Regions from separate parts of the Acinetobacter sp. 24-47-67 genome, predicted to be linked through region 1. Evidence: predicted binding sites of a transcription regulator. Region 1 holds the regulator's gene; the other holds the start of a gene.

The links. Region 1 encodes PhoB, which activates phosphate uptake and scavenging genes when phosphate is short. Its sites were predicted from a motif close to TGTCATNAANCTGTCATAA; they were not measured.
Region 2: AC1M9K_RS06975 (inorganic phosphate transporter) is a predicted target of PhoB. The motif match lies at 1,593-1,611, and genes of this name have one in related genera.

The regions. Positions count from the first base shown of each region.
Region 1 is NZ_JBWYIK010000003.1:73,306-79,362, forward strand. Features, by position in the region: gene phoR (phosphate regulon sensor histidine kinase PhoR) at 1-997, opposite strand, end outside; gene phoB (phosphate regulon transcriptional regulator PhoB) at 1,008-1,718, opposite strand; gene AC1M9K_RS05925 (TetR/AcrR family transcriptional regulator) at 1,947-2,633, opposite strand; gene AC1M9K_RS05930 (SDR family NAD(P)-dependent oxidoreductase) at 2,832-3,677, shown strand; gene AC1M9K_RS05935 (MATE family efflux transporter) at 3,729-5,096, opposite strand; gene AC1M9K_RS05940 (methionine aminotransferase) at 5,201-6,057, opposite strand, start outside.
Region 2 is NZ_JBWYIK010000004.1:35,115-41,171, forward strand. Features, by position in the region: gene metH (methionine synthase) at 1-1,426, opposite strand, end outside; gene AC1M9K_RS06975 (inorganic phosphate transporter) at 1,885-3,507, shown strand; gene AC1M9K_RS06980 (hypothetical protein) at 3,582-5,123, opposite strand; gene AC1M9K_RS06985 (ABC transporter substrate-binding protein) at 5,283-6,057, opposite strand, start outside.

The sequences.
Region 1 (6,057 bases):
AGTCACAGTGGCTGTCTATATCAAGGTTAAGTGTATGACCATAATCAATATTGTAAGCTTGCGCGTCATCGAACAGATGGTTCATTAAACTTGGCATTTCGATAATTTGATTTTTCGCAATTTGTTTTTCATTTTCTAAACGAGACAAAAGCAAAAGATCATTGACCAATGCATTCATGCGTTTAGTTTGCGATTGCATTTGTTCAAAGGCACGTTTCCAACGCGGATTGATATCTTCTTGATCTGTGAATGTTTCGATATACCCACTTAACACTGTGAGTGGTGTTCTTAATTCATGTGAAATATTATCAACAAAATCTGAACGCATTTGCTCGAGATTTTTCATACGGGTAATGTCGTGCGCAACTAAGAGGCGACTTTCATTGCCAAAGCGAGTCAGTTTAATTTGCGCATACTTATTATCATGGTTCACCAATTTAATTTTTACACCATCTGGTGCTTGATGGGTATTATGAAAATACTCAATAAAATCAGGTTGGCGAATAATCGTGAGCAGGTTACGGCCACGATCAACAGCTTGAATCCCAAATAGTTTTTCCGCAGCAGGATTCCACCATTCGATTTGATGGGAATCATCCGTAAGAATAATCGCTTCTGATAAAGCTACGAGAGAAGATTGAGTTCGATCGATCAGTCCAACCATTTCAGACTGAACAATACGTTCTTGGCGTTGAGCCCGATATACATTGAACAGTAATGCCCCCCAGATTCCATTTAAATTTGGTGGTACATCGTAAGGACGATTCGAAATCCAATCATTGACTAAATATAATGAGCGTAATTGGATACCAAAAAATATGAGACAGGCAATGCCTAAGCATATCCAAAGATAGCCAATCCCTAACCCGATACAGCCCGCAATAATCAGTAGAAATACCAGTAAACGTAAGTCTTGCTTGGCAAAAGTCCATAAACTGCTATATAGAAACTTTTGATGTTCACGTGCCAATTCTGGGACGGGGTAGGGTTCGTACATAAAATCTAAATTAACCTAAAGCAACATCAGCTCGTGTTGAAAAACGATAGCCAGTACCACGCACAGTTTGAACATAACGGTCTGCACCATAAGGTTCGAGCACCTTACGTAAGCGACGGATATGGACGTCGATGGTTCTGTCTTCAATATACACATTTCCACCCCATACCTGATCAAGTAATTGAGCACGGGTATAGGCACGTTCTGGATGAGTCATAAAGAATGCCAATAGACGATATTCTGTTGGCCCCATATCAAGAATATTTTGATTATAGCTGACACGTTGGCTTACTGGGTCAAGAATTAAGCCATTTGCATCAATGGTTTTTTCGCCATTTAACGCATTTGCACGTCTTAACACCGCTTTAATACGGGATACCAACTCACGTGTTGAAAATGGTTTCGTCATATAGTCATCTGCTCCAGCATCAAGACCTTGAACTTTATGGTCTTCTTCGCCACGCGCAGTCAACATAATGACTGGAATTTCTGAAAGTGTTTCATCACGCTTAAGGCGACGACACAAATCTACGCCACTCACGCCACCCGGTAACATCCAGTCGAGTAGGATAAGCGCTGGACGTTGATCAACAATCATTTGATGTGCTTGTTTCGCATCTTCTGCTTCCAAGCATTGAAAGCCTGCCATATCTAAAGAAGTATGGATCATTTCCCGAATTGGGAGCTCGTCGTCGACAATTAAAATGTAGTCATCTTTCACAACGCAATATCCTATGATGAACGGTGAACCGTTTTATATTTATGACAGGCTTATTACAAAGATTAATTATGACAGTATCATTGCAAGATGGAAATCGAAGTTAAATATAGCAATGTTTTGTGACAATTAGGCTGATATTTTGTCTCATTGATATTTATTAATTTTAAATTAAATCAATATCTTAAATTTACTTACGATTTGTCACAATTTCTTCATCTTAATTTGATGCTACTTTTTCATTAGATCATTCAATAGGGCGAGAAAAACGGTTTTACATGCCTGAACGACCTCAGCACGTGGAAGTTTAAAACCACCTACTACCCATCGAACAGCAACTTGAGTGACATAGCCATTTAGACCAGTTGCAATCAAGGAGATCTCTTTTTCAGTGAGATGGGTATGTGGCATCATTAATGTGACAAAGGCATGAATCATTCGGTCGAAACGGCCCATTGTTTCTTGAATGGTTGCATGATTATGAAGTTCTTGGACGAGCATTGCATCAATATAAATAATCCGAGCGGTACGCGGATCATCTTCTAAAAAACTAAAGAACGCATTTAGACCTGCATCAATCATGTTGAGAGGCTCAGGAGAGGCTTTCATAATAGCTTGCATTAATGTTTGTTGAAGCTTCTCAATCAGTTCTAAAAAGATCGTTTGGAATAAGTTTTCACTTTTCTTAAAAGATTCATAAAAGTAACGTTCAGTTAATTTCGCTTGTGTGCAAATATCTTTAACGGTTACTGAGAAAAAACCATGAGTTCCATATGCTTCAATACCCGCTTCAATAAGTTTCTCACGACGCGCTTGTTTGCGTTCAGTTAAGGACATCCCTTTAAATTGACGCTCTTTTGTGGGAGGCTTTTCAATCGCTTGCTCGTGTTCTGATGGAGTGAGGTTCTCTGGGTTCATAGCAATTCGAGTCTTTTTATAAAAGTGTTATGCTGCGGTCAGTATAGAGTACTGATCAGTTAAAGATACTAAATTGGTCTATAGTAACAATAAAAATGGTCGATAGTTACATTGACAATAATAATTGTCAAAATTATAGTGAACATGAATGACCCAGATCAATGCTGTGGTGCATAAAAATCAAAAAAAGGATTCACAATGAAAAATTTTAAAAACAAAGTGGCTGCAATCACAGGTGCAGGTTCTGGTATTGGTCAACAACTTGCGGTGTTACTGGCCAAGCAAGGTTGTCATTTGTCTTTAAGTGACGTAAATGAAAAGGGCTTAGCAGAAACAGTTGAACTGACGAAGAATGCAAATGTACGAGTCACAACCAAGAAAGTAGATGTTGCGAATCGTGACGAAGTTAAAGCATGGGCGGCTGAAACTGTACAGAATCATGGTTCAGTGAACATGATTTTCAACAATGCTGGGGTGGCATTGGGTTCGACCGTTGAAGGCGCAACATACGAAGAGTTGGAATGGATTGTTAACATTAACTTCTGGGGTGTCGTGTACGGCACCAAAGAATTCTTACCATATATTAAGAAAACAGGTGATGGACACATTATCAACATTTCAAGTCTATTCGGTTTAACTGCGCAACCAACTCAGTCTGCTTATAATGCAACTAAATTTGCTGTACGTGGTTTCACTGAATCTCTTCGTCAAGAGCTAGATATTGAAAATGTGGGTGTGAGCGCGCTTTGCGTACATCCAGGTGGCATTCGTACCAATATTGCGAAAGCTGCAAAAATGAATGACAGTTTAAAATCTTTGGGCATGAATCCACAGAAATCTGCACAGACATTTGATAAGTTATTACGTTGTCCACCTGAAGAAGCAGCGCGTCAAATTCTAGAAGCAGTGCAAAAAGATCGCCGTCGTTTACTGATTGGTAACGATGCGAAAGTGATTGATTTAATGCAACGTGTTATGCCAACGGGCTATCAAAAAGTGACTGCATTTGCGACTAAAATGAGTAAACGTTTCGATTCTAAATAATCGTTAAAAAAACCCGCGTCATGCGGGTTTTTTATTTTCTTGATTTTTAATTTAAATCAGTACTTGAACAGTTTTCTTTTTCCAAACAAATTGATAATACAAACCTTGTATCACACATAAGCAAACGAAAGCCAAAGCATAAGCGTACCAGATTCCCGCCAGCCCCCACCATGCGCTAAATAGATAAGCTGCTGGGAGTTCAATACAGAGTATGGCCACTATATTGATGATCATTGGCATAGTGACAGTGCCACTTGCACGCATAATTGAGGCGAAAATAGCACTCGCGCCAAAAAATAAAATTGACCACAGCACAATAAACAATAATTGTTGCCCGAGTATCACAACTTTATCATCTGTAATAAATAATGCCATGAGATATTTTGAGAACAAATAAGCCAAGATTACGAGCCCGCCTGTAAAGACAAAATTCATGCCCAGTGCTGTTTTAGTTACACGTGATAAAGAATCCGCTTTACCTGCACCAATCGCTTGAGCCCCAAAAATAGAAGCGGCAATTGCGATAGACAGAGCAGGGAATTGGATATAGTTCAAAACCTGATTGACTGCGCCATAAGCAGCTGTTGCTTCTGAACCATAGCGATTGACCAAGCCGACAATGACTAAACCTGCCACAGAAGTCGTGACCATTTGAATGCCAGTAGGAACGCCAAGCCTGAGAATAATTTTGCTTAGTTCAGGATTGTGGCGTACATGTTTACACATTGCTAAATCTGGACGTAATGGATGATTTTTTTTATTTAAATAAACGTACAGAAAAATAAGCACGGCCAGATAACCCACAATCGTGGCGATGGCAGGTGCAATGATACCCAATTGAGGAAATCCAAAATATCCAGCGATGAGAACAGGGGTAATAAAGAGCCCAATTAAACTGGTCATTCCCAAAGCGATGAGAGGTGTAATGCTATCACCGACACCACGTAAAATAGAGGTATAAATAATATAAATAAAAAGGAGTGGGCTACCTGCTAACATCCATTGAACATAAGGCAAAGATAAATGCATGACACTTGGGTCTGTGCCCAAGGACTCAAGAATGTGGCGTGCAGATAGAACACCTAAAATGGCAATAATCGTCCCGCCGATCAATGTCATAAAAATAGTAGAGCCGACAACCGCTCTTACTTTTTCTAAATTTTGTGCTCCCCACGCTTGACCAACCAATACCGTCGAGCCAGCCGAAAGCCCAATTACGAAAGCCAAGAGACAGAACAAAATAGGGAAGAAGACGGAAACAGCAGCAATTGCTTGGACGCCCATCATTTGCCCGACGAAGATCGTATTAATTGTGCCTGATAAATTTTGCAGGATATTGGTTGCAATCAGCGGAACTAAAAAAACTAAAAAAACTTTCCAGAAACCAGGTTCATCAATCGGCCGTAAGGTTCTCGCCATATATAAGTCTTATCCATTATTGTTTTCTATATCAACGGATTGACCTTAACACCTTATCATTCAAATTGCTTTAGTAATAAAGTAATCCGTCTCGTCTCTTTTCGTTATTGTGATTGAACCTTCGTTAAAATTTCTCCTGCAAGATGCAAGGTTTCCTCTCGTTTTGCAAAACAGACCCGAATGAGCTTCAGATCTTGAGGTGGCTGTTGATAAAACACTGATATAGGAATAGCTACCAGTTTGTGTTGTTCTGCAAGATATTGGCACATTTCTATATCTGTGAGCTCAGGTCTTAGTGTACTGAAATCTAAGTTTTGAAAATAAGTTCCTGGTGACGGCAGATATTGAAATTTTGAATGTTGAATTCCATGGATGAATAAGTCACGTTTAGCTTGATAAAAATTGGGGAGATCTAAAATATGTTCAGGATGTTGTTCGATGAATTGATTAAGCGCGACTTGAATCGGATGGACACCACAGAAATTGGCAAATTGATAAATTTGACGAAATACTTTCATCAGTGCCTGAGGTGCAACGCAATATCCAGTTTTCCAACCAGTAACATGAAACGTTTTTCCGAATGAACCAATCACAAAACTACGATCTCGAAGTTCAGGAAAACTAAGCGCAGAATAATGTTGTTGACCATCAAACACTAAATGTTCATAGACCTCGTCAGAAAGTACACAAATGTTTTTATCCTGAATCAACTCGATCAGTTGTTGCCAATCTTGCTTGGACCAAATTGCACCTGAGGGATTATGTGGTGTATTTACAATGATTAATCGCGTTCGTTCATTTATTCGATCTTTCACCACATTCCAGTCAACATGGAAGTCTGGATGTACCAAGTTGATATGGATCGCTTGCGCCCCAGCGAGTTTCACTGCAGGTGCATAACTGTCATAAGCAGGATCGAAAATAATTACTTCATCTCCAGCATTTACAACAGCTTGAATCG
Region 2 (6,057 bases), on a different contig from region 1:
CCGCACCGTACTGACGGCAGAGGCGAGCACGTTCTACAAACTCGTCATAACCTTCTTTTAAGGAAATTGAGTTTACAACCGCTTTACCTTGGACGCATTTCAAACCTGCTTCAATGATCTCCCATTTAGAAGAGTCAAGCATGATTGGCACACGTGAAATATCAGGCTCAGACGCGATCAGATTCAGGAAATGCACCATCGCTTCTTGCGAATCCAGCATCCCTTCATCCATGTTGATGTCGATGATTTGCGCACCGGCTTCAACTTGTTGGCGAGCAACATCTAAAGCTTCAGTGAAGTTACCTTCTTTAATCAGGCGTAAGAATTTTTTAGAACCTGTCACGTTGGTACGTTCACCGACGTTCACAAACAATGAATCTTTAGTAATGTTAAATGGCTCTAAACCACTTAAACGACATGCAGGTTCAATTTCAGGGATTTGACGCGGTGCAATACCTTCAACCGCTTGCGCAATCGCACGAATATGATCCGGCGTCGTACCACAACAACCACCCGTAATGTTAATTAAGCCACTTTCAGCAAATTCTTTAATAAATGCTGCAGTTTCTTCAGGAGTTTCATCATAACCACCGAAGGCATTTGGTAAGCCAGCGTTTGGATGCGCTGAAACAAAAGTATCCGCAACGTCAGACACGGTTTTGACGTGTGGACGCATCGCATCTGCACCCAGTGCACAGTTAAAGCCAATCGATAAAGGCTCTGCATGGCGCATTGAGTTCCAGAATGCTTCTGCGGTTTGACCTGTGAGTGTACGGCCAGATGCATCGGTAATGGTGCCCGAAACCATAATTGGCAGTTCGTAACCAATTTCTTTAAACACTTCTTTCACTGCAAAGATCGCAGCTTTGGCATTTAGGGTATCGAAGACCGTTTCAATTAAGATGATGTCTGCACCACCTTCAATCAATGCTTTCGTCGCTTCGATGTAGTTAACTTTTAATTCATCAAAGGTGATGTTACGGAATGCCGGATCATTTACATTTGGTGAAATTGAAGTGGTACGTGACGTTGGTCCTAATACGCCCGCGACAAAACGTGGCTTTTCAGGTGTTGAGTATTTTTTACATGCTTCTTTGGCAATTCGAGCTGCTTCACGGTTAATCTCAGGAACCAAATCTTCCATATGGTAGTCAGACATTGAAACACGCGTTCCATTGAACGAGTTGGTTTCAATAATATCTGCACCAGCTTCAAGATAAGCTTCATGAATGCCTTGAATAATCTGTGGTTGAGTTAGAACCAATAAGTCGTTATTACCCTTAAGGTCGTAGGCCCAATCCGCAAAACGTTCACCACGGTAATCAGCTTCTTCCAATTTGTGGCGTTGGATCATGGTACCCATTGCACCATCAATAATCAGGATACGTTTGGCAAGAAGCGCTTTTAAGGTGGCGAGGGTAGACATCAAATGACTCTCACAAAAATCTGCACAAATAATGGTGCAATATTTTAGCAGAGTTACGTCCACTTTTCTGATAAATAAAAATTTATGAACCTATTCCCAAAAAATTAAGGATGAATTTCATCCATCAACTACGATGATCAATCTATCAAAACTGAAACTGTCTATATTTCATCATGTTGTCATAATCTAATGTAATAATAACTGCCGTTGTAACAAATGTGACAGTGATGTCATCTTTATTTCATCTATTTAATTACCGATTGAAATAAAGATTAAAGACGAGGGTTTTGTATTAACTATCTGATTATTATTGTTAAATTTTGAATATTGGTTGTTTTTAAAGTTTAATTTTCTTAAATAAGTGTCATTTGGATGACTTATATGACAGCTCTTTGTCATATAATTGTAATAATTAAATTGAACAATAGAGGGGATATTTATCCTCTTTCTCTGCTTGCATGAATTCTAATCAAACTCCAGTTTCAGATTCAGCACAATCGTCAACGCCTATGCAGTCGACGAATGTTCACGTGCCAACGCCGAAATTCTTTATGCCAGTGTTCCTTACACTGATTGTTTCAACCTTGATTTACATTGGTTTTCAGTTGGCTGCTGATTTATCTCATGTGCCTGCTTTAAATCTTTATGCTGTGATCATGTTGGCCACGGCATTGTTTATCGCATTGGGTTTCGAGTTCGTTAACGGTTTCCATGACACGGCCAATGCTGTGGCAACAGTTATTTATACCAACGCTTTATCTGCACCTGTCGCTGTAATGTGGGCAGGCTTCTGTAACTTCCTTGGCGTAATGGTCGCAAGTGGTGCAGTTGCCTACGGTATTATCGCGCTATTGCCTGTTGAATTGATTATGAACGTCGGTTCAGGTGCTGGTTTTGCCATGGTCTTTGCCATGTTGATTGCCGCAATCGTATGGAACTTAGGAACTTGGTTCCTCGGTATCCCTGCTTCTAGCTCTCATACACTGATCGGTTCAATTTTAGGTGTGGGCATCATGAACTACATCTTAAACGCAGGTAATGGTGCGTCAGGTGTAGACATGGAACAGGTGATGAAAGTGGGTAAAGCACTTTTATTCTCACCATTAATCGGTTTTGCATTTGCGGCTGTATTGTTCTTATTGGTTAAAAAAATCTTTAAGAAACAAGTGGAATTATTCCAACCACCAGAAGGGAATAAACCGCCGCCGCCACTTATTCGTGCCATTTTGATTTTCACGTGTACCGGTGTAAGTTTTGCACACGGCTCAAATGATGGTCAAAAAGGTATGGGTCTGATTATGTTGATTCTGATCGGGATCGTGCCATTGGCATACTCTTTAAACAAGAGTCTAGATCAACAACATATCCAAACGTTTGGTCAGTTATCTGCTCAAACTGCTGATTTGATTTATCCAAATCACCAAGATATTCCAGATGAAAAAGCGCGTGAAATTATCACGTCATATATCCAAACCAAAGAAATCACGCCTGAAGTTGTGCCAGCTTTGGCAAGTTTAACCGATCATTTAGGTGAAAAAGTAGGAAGCTACACATCCATTAAAGATGTTCCTGAAGATCAAGTGGCTGAATTCCGTAATGATATGTACCTCAGCACGACTGCATTCAAGCGTTTAGATAAAGCAGAAGCTTTACCTGCCATGACTGAAGCGCAAGAAAAAACAGTGGACAACTACCGTGATAACTTAGATTCATTCCTTCAATACATTCCAACATGGGTGAAAGTTGCGACTGCATTGGCATTAGGTCTAGGGACGATGGTAGGCTGGAAACGTATTGTTGTTACCGTTGGTGAGCGTATTGGTAAACAACACATGACTTATGGTCAGGGGATGTCTGCAGAGTTAGTTGCAATGTCAACGATTGCTGCTGCTGATGGCTTTGGTATGCCAGTGTCAACAACACACGTTTTAAACTCTGCTGTAGCAGGTACGATGGTTGCGAATAAGTCGGGCTTAAACTTCCAAATGGTTCGCACAATCTTATCAGCGTGGATTTTCACACTGCCAGCAACAATCTGTTTGTCAGGTGGTTTATTCTGGTTGTTCCTTCAGTTCACCTGATTGAATTCAATACTTAAAGACTAAAAAAGCGCTGAACAATCAGCGCTTTTTTTATGATCAATTGTTTATGACACTTATTTTTGGAATTTAGACCAAAGTTTTTTCAAGGGGAGTTTTTCCTCAGCAAAACCATATAATGCGGCAAATGGTAGGGCGGTGCGTGCGAGATATGCTACACGCCATAATCCACCATGATTAGCACCATGCATGATTAAGTCTAATGGATGATTGAGGGCGATGTCAGGATTGGCAACCGACTGTGGGTTTCTCAAATCATGAATCCACAACGCAGCCATAATCGCATTGGTCGTCGCGGGTTCAAATGCTTCAACATCAAACAAATTGGCACCATTGAAAGCAGCTTTTAATAATGGGTTTTTGGTTACCGAATGTGTAGTGGTCGATGGAGCAATATTAATGCTGACACGTTGACCTTGTGACCGTGCTAACGTAGCGCGCCATTGTTGAATCCTCTTCGCCAACGCATAATTTGGACCTTGTTCAACCACAAGACAGTCGCAGATCCCATACTGTTTATCATGACATTGGAATAAGCGTTCTTCATTTTGTTTGAAAAAATAATCACGAGAGACAGTCGAAATACTCTTGGACAGAATATTTTCAAGTTTAGAGCGTGATTTAAACTTATCTAATCCAGCTTGAATCACTTCCTGTGGTACAGCGTAGACGTCAGTGGGCGTACACATATACATTAAACTGGTATTCGATTTTTGTTGGCTGACATGTTGCATAATGGCATCCATCGCCATAGAAACACGAACGTGCTTTTCGCCATCTAAATACGCAATCGCGGCAAGATCTAAGTCTCGATCAAACTGGGTGAGCCAATGTGCAATCTCAGGGGTATCTGTTAATAAGTTAACGCCTAAACGCTCTGCAGCTTCACGTATAGATGCAGATGAATCTATTGATTCGACACTTGGAGCGTATAAGGTCGCATTGCCTTGCAGAACAGTATTCAAAATCTTTGTCCATACTCGCTCATGATTTAAATCAAGCGCCACGATATTGGCTTTCCATTTCGCCAGCCAAGGTAAAGGTCCTGCTTCAGAAGCTGCACCAAACAGCACCATTGTTCGATCCGAAAGGTCAAACCACTCTGGATGCTGCACACACGCTTGTAGTGCCTGAGCATGTGATGCTTCTATAATACCTCGGTCTAACCAAAGTTGAATTTGGTCGAGTAGGGCTTGACCTTCTAAATTTTTACCCTGATAAGGTACAAACCATTGCGGCTCAGCATTAGAGTTTCCTTGAAGTGTGTAGGTATTTAAATCTTTTGATTTAAGATTCATCACTTCATTCAATGCATGTGTATGTTGATCACGTTGAAAACTAAACTCTTCATAAGCTTGTTGAAGTCCATCTTGAGCGATGCGCAGCGCAGCTTCAGGTGATGAGAGCCCACATTCTACCAACCGTTTAAAATGAATCGGATAGGATTTGCGCCAATTCTTTTCATTGATAACTGCATCAGCGTATTCTGGCTGAATTTGTTGTAATGCCGCACTGACGATGCGTTGGCCTGATTTTGAACTGCTGGGTTTAGAAGACGTGTTAGAGGAAAATTGTAAACCATCAGGTTGATTAGACATGCAAAAAATCTCAAAAAAAAATGAATAAATTCGCGGATGCCTACATTATCCTGACAAAATTAATGATCTAGGTGGCATTAATTACCAGATATTGATTGAATTATTACGAGATATTTCTAAAAAAAGGAAGCCGAAGGCTTCCTTTATAAATAAAATCAATTATTTAGTATTTTTTATACCATTGGTCAATTCTTCTAACATAAATGCAGTGTTATCTAAGCCAGCGCCCGTTAAATACCAGGCATCGGCATCAACAAAGATGACACGATTCTCTTTGACTGCCTGACTATTCTTGAGTAATGGATGTGATTGAATATGTTGTTTCGCAGCATAGTTTTGCGTGTTTACAGCACCACGGTCTAACACAATGATGAAATCAGGATTTTGTTTTATTGCTTGTGCTAGACGCTCTAAATTGCGTTGCGCGGCAGCAAGAGCTTCTGGTGAGTTTGGAGCAGGTCGAGCACTTGAGGCTTGAGGTGCTGCAGTCGGCACCACTGACTTTAAGCCAGAAATATCATAGGCAAATCCAAATCTTTCATTCTTTGCATGCGGTATAAAATTATCACCCATGGCAAAAAGCATCAGGCCGGATTTGCCTTTAGTGAGTTGTTTAAGTTGTGCTTGAAGGGCATAGACATGATCTAATTTAGATTGTGCGAGTTGTTCCTTATTAAACATTTTTGCTAAAAAAAGTGTGCGATTTTTCAGGTCTTGATTGAAGTTTTGAGTATCAGGCCAGAGGTTGATTGCAGGTGCAATTTTTTTGACCTCATTTAATTTTGCAGCAGAACGCCCGCCGACAATGATGAGATCTGGCTTTTGTTCTTTTAATAAGGTTTGGTTGGGTTCAAATAAAGATCCAGCTTTTACATATTGTTTGTCATTAAATTTTTTCAAAGCACCAACAAAAGTAGTTTCGGGTACGATTGAT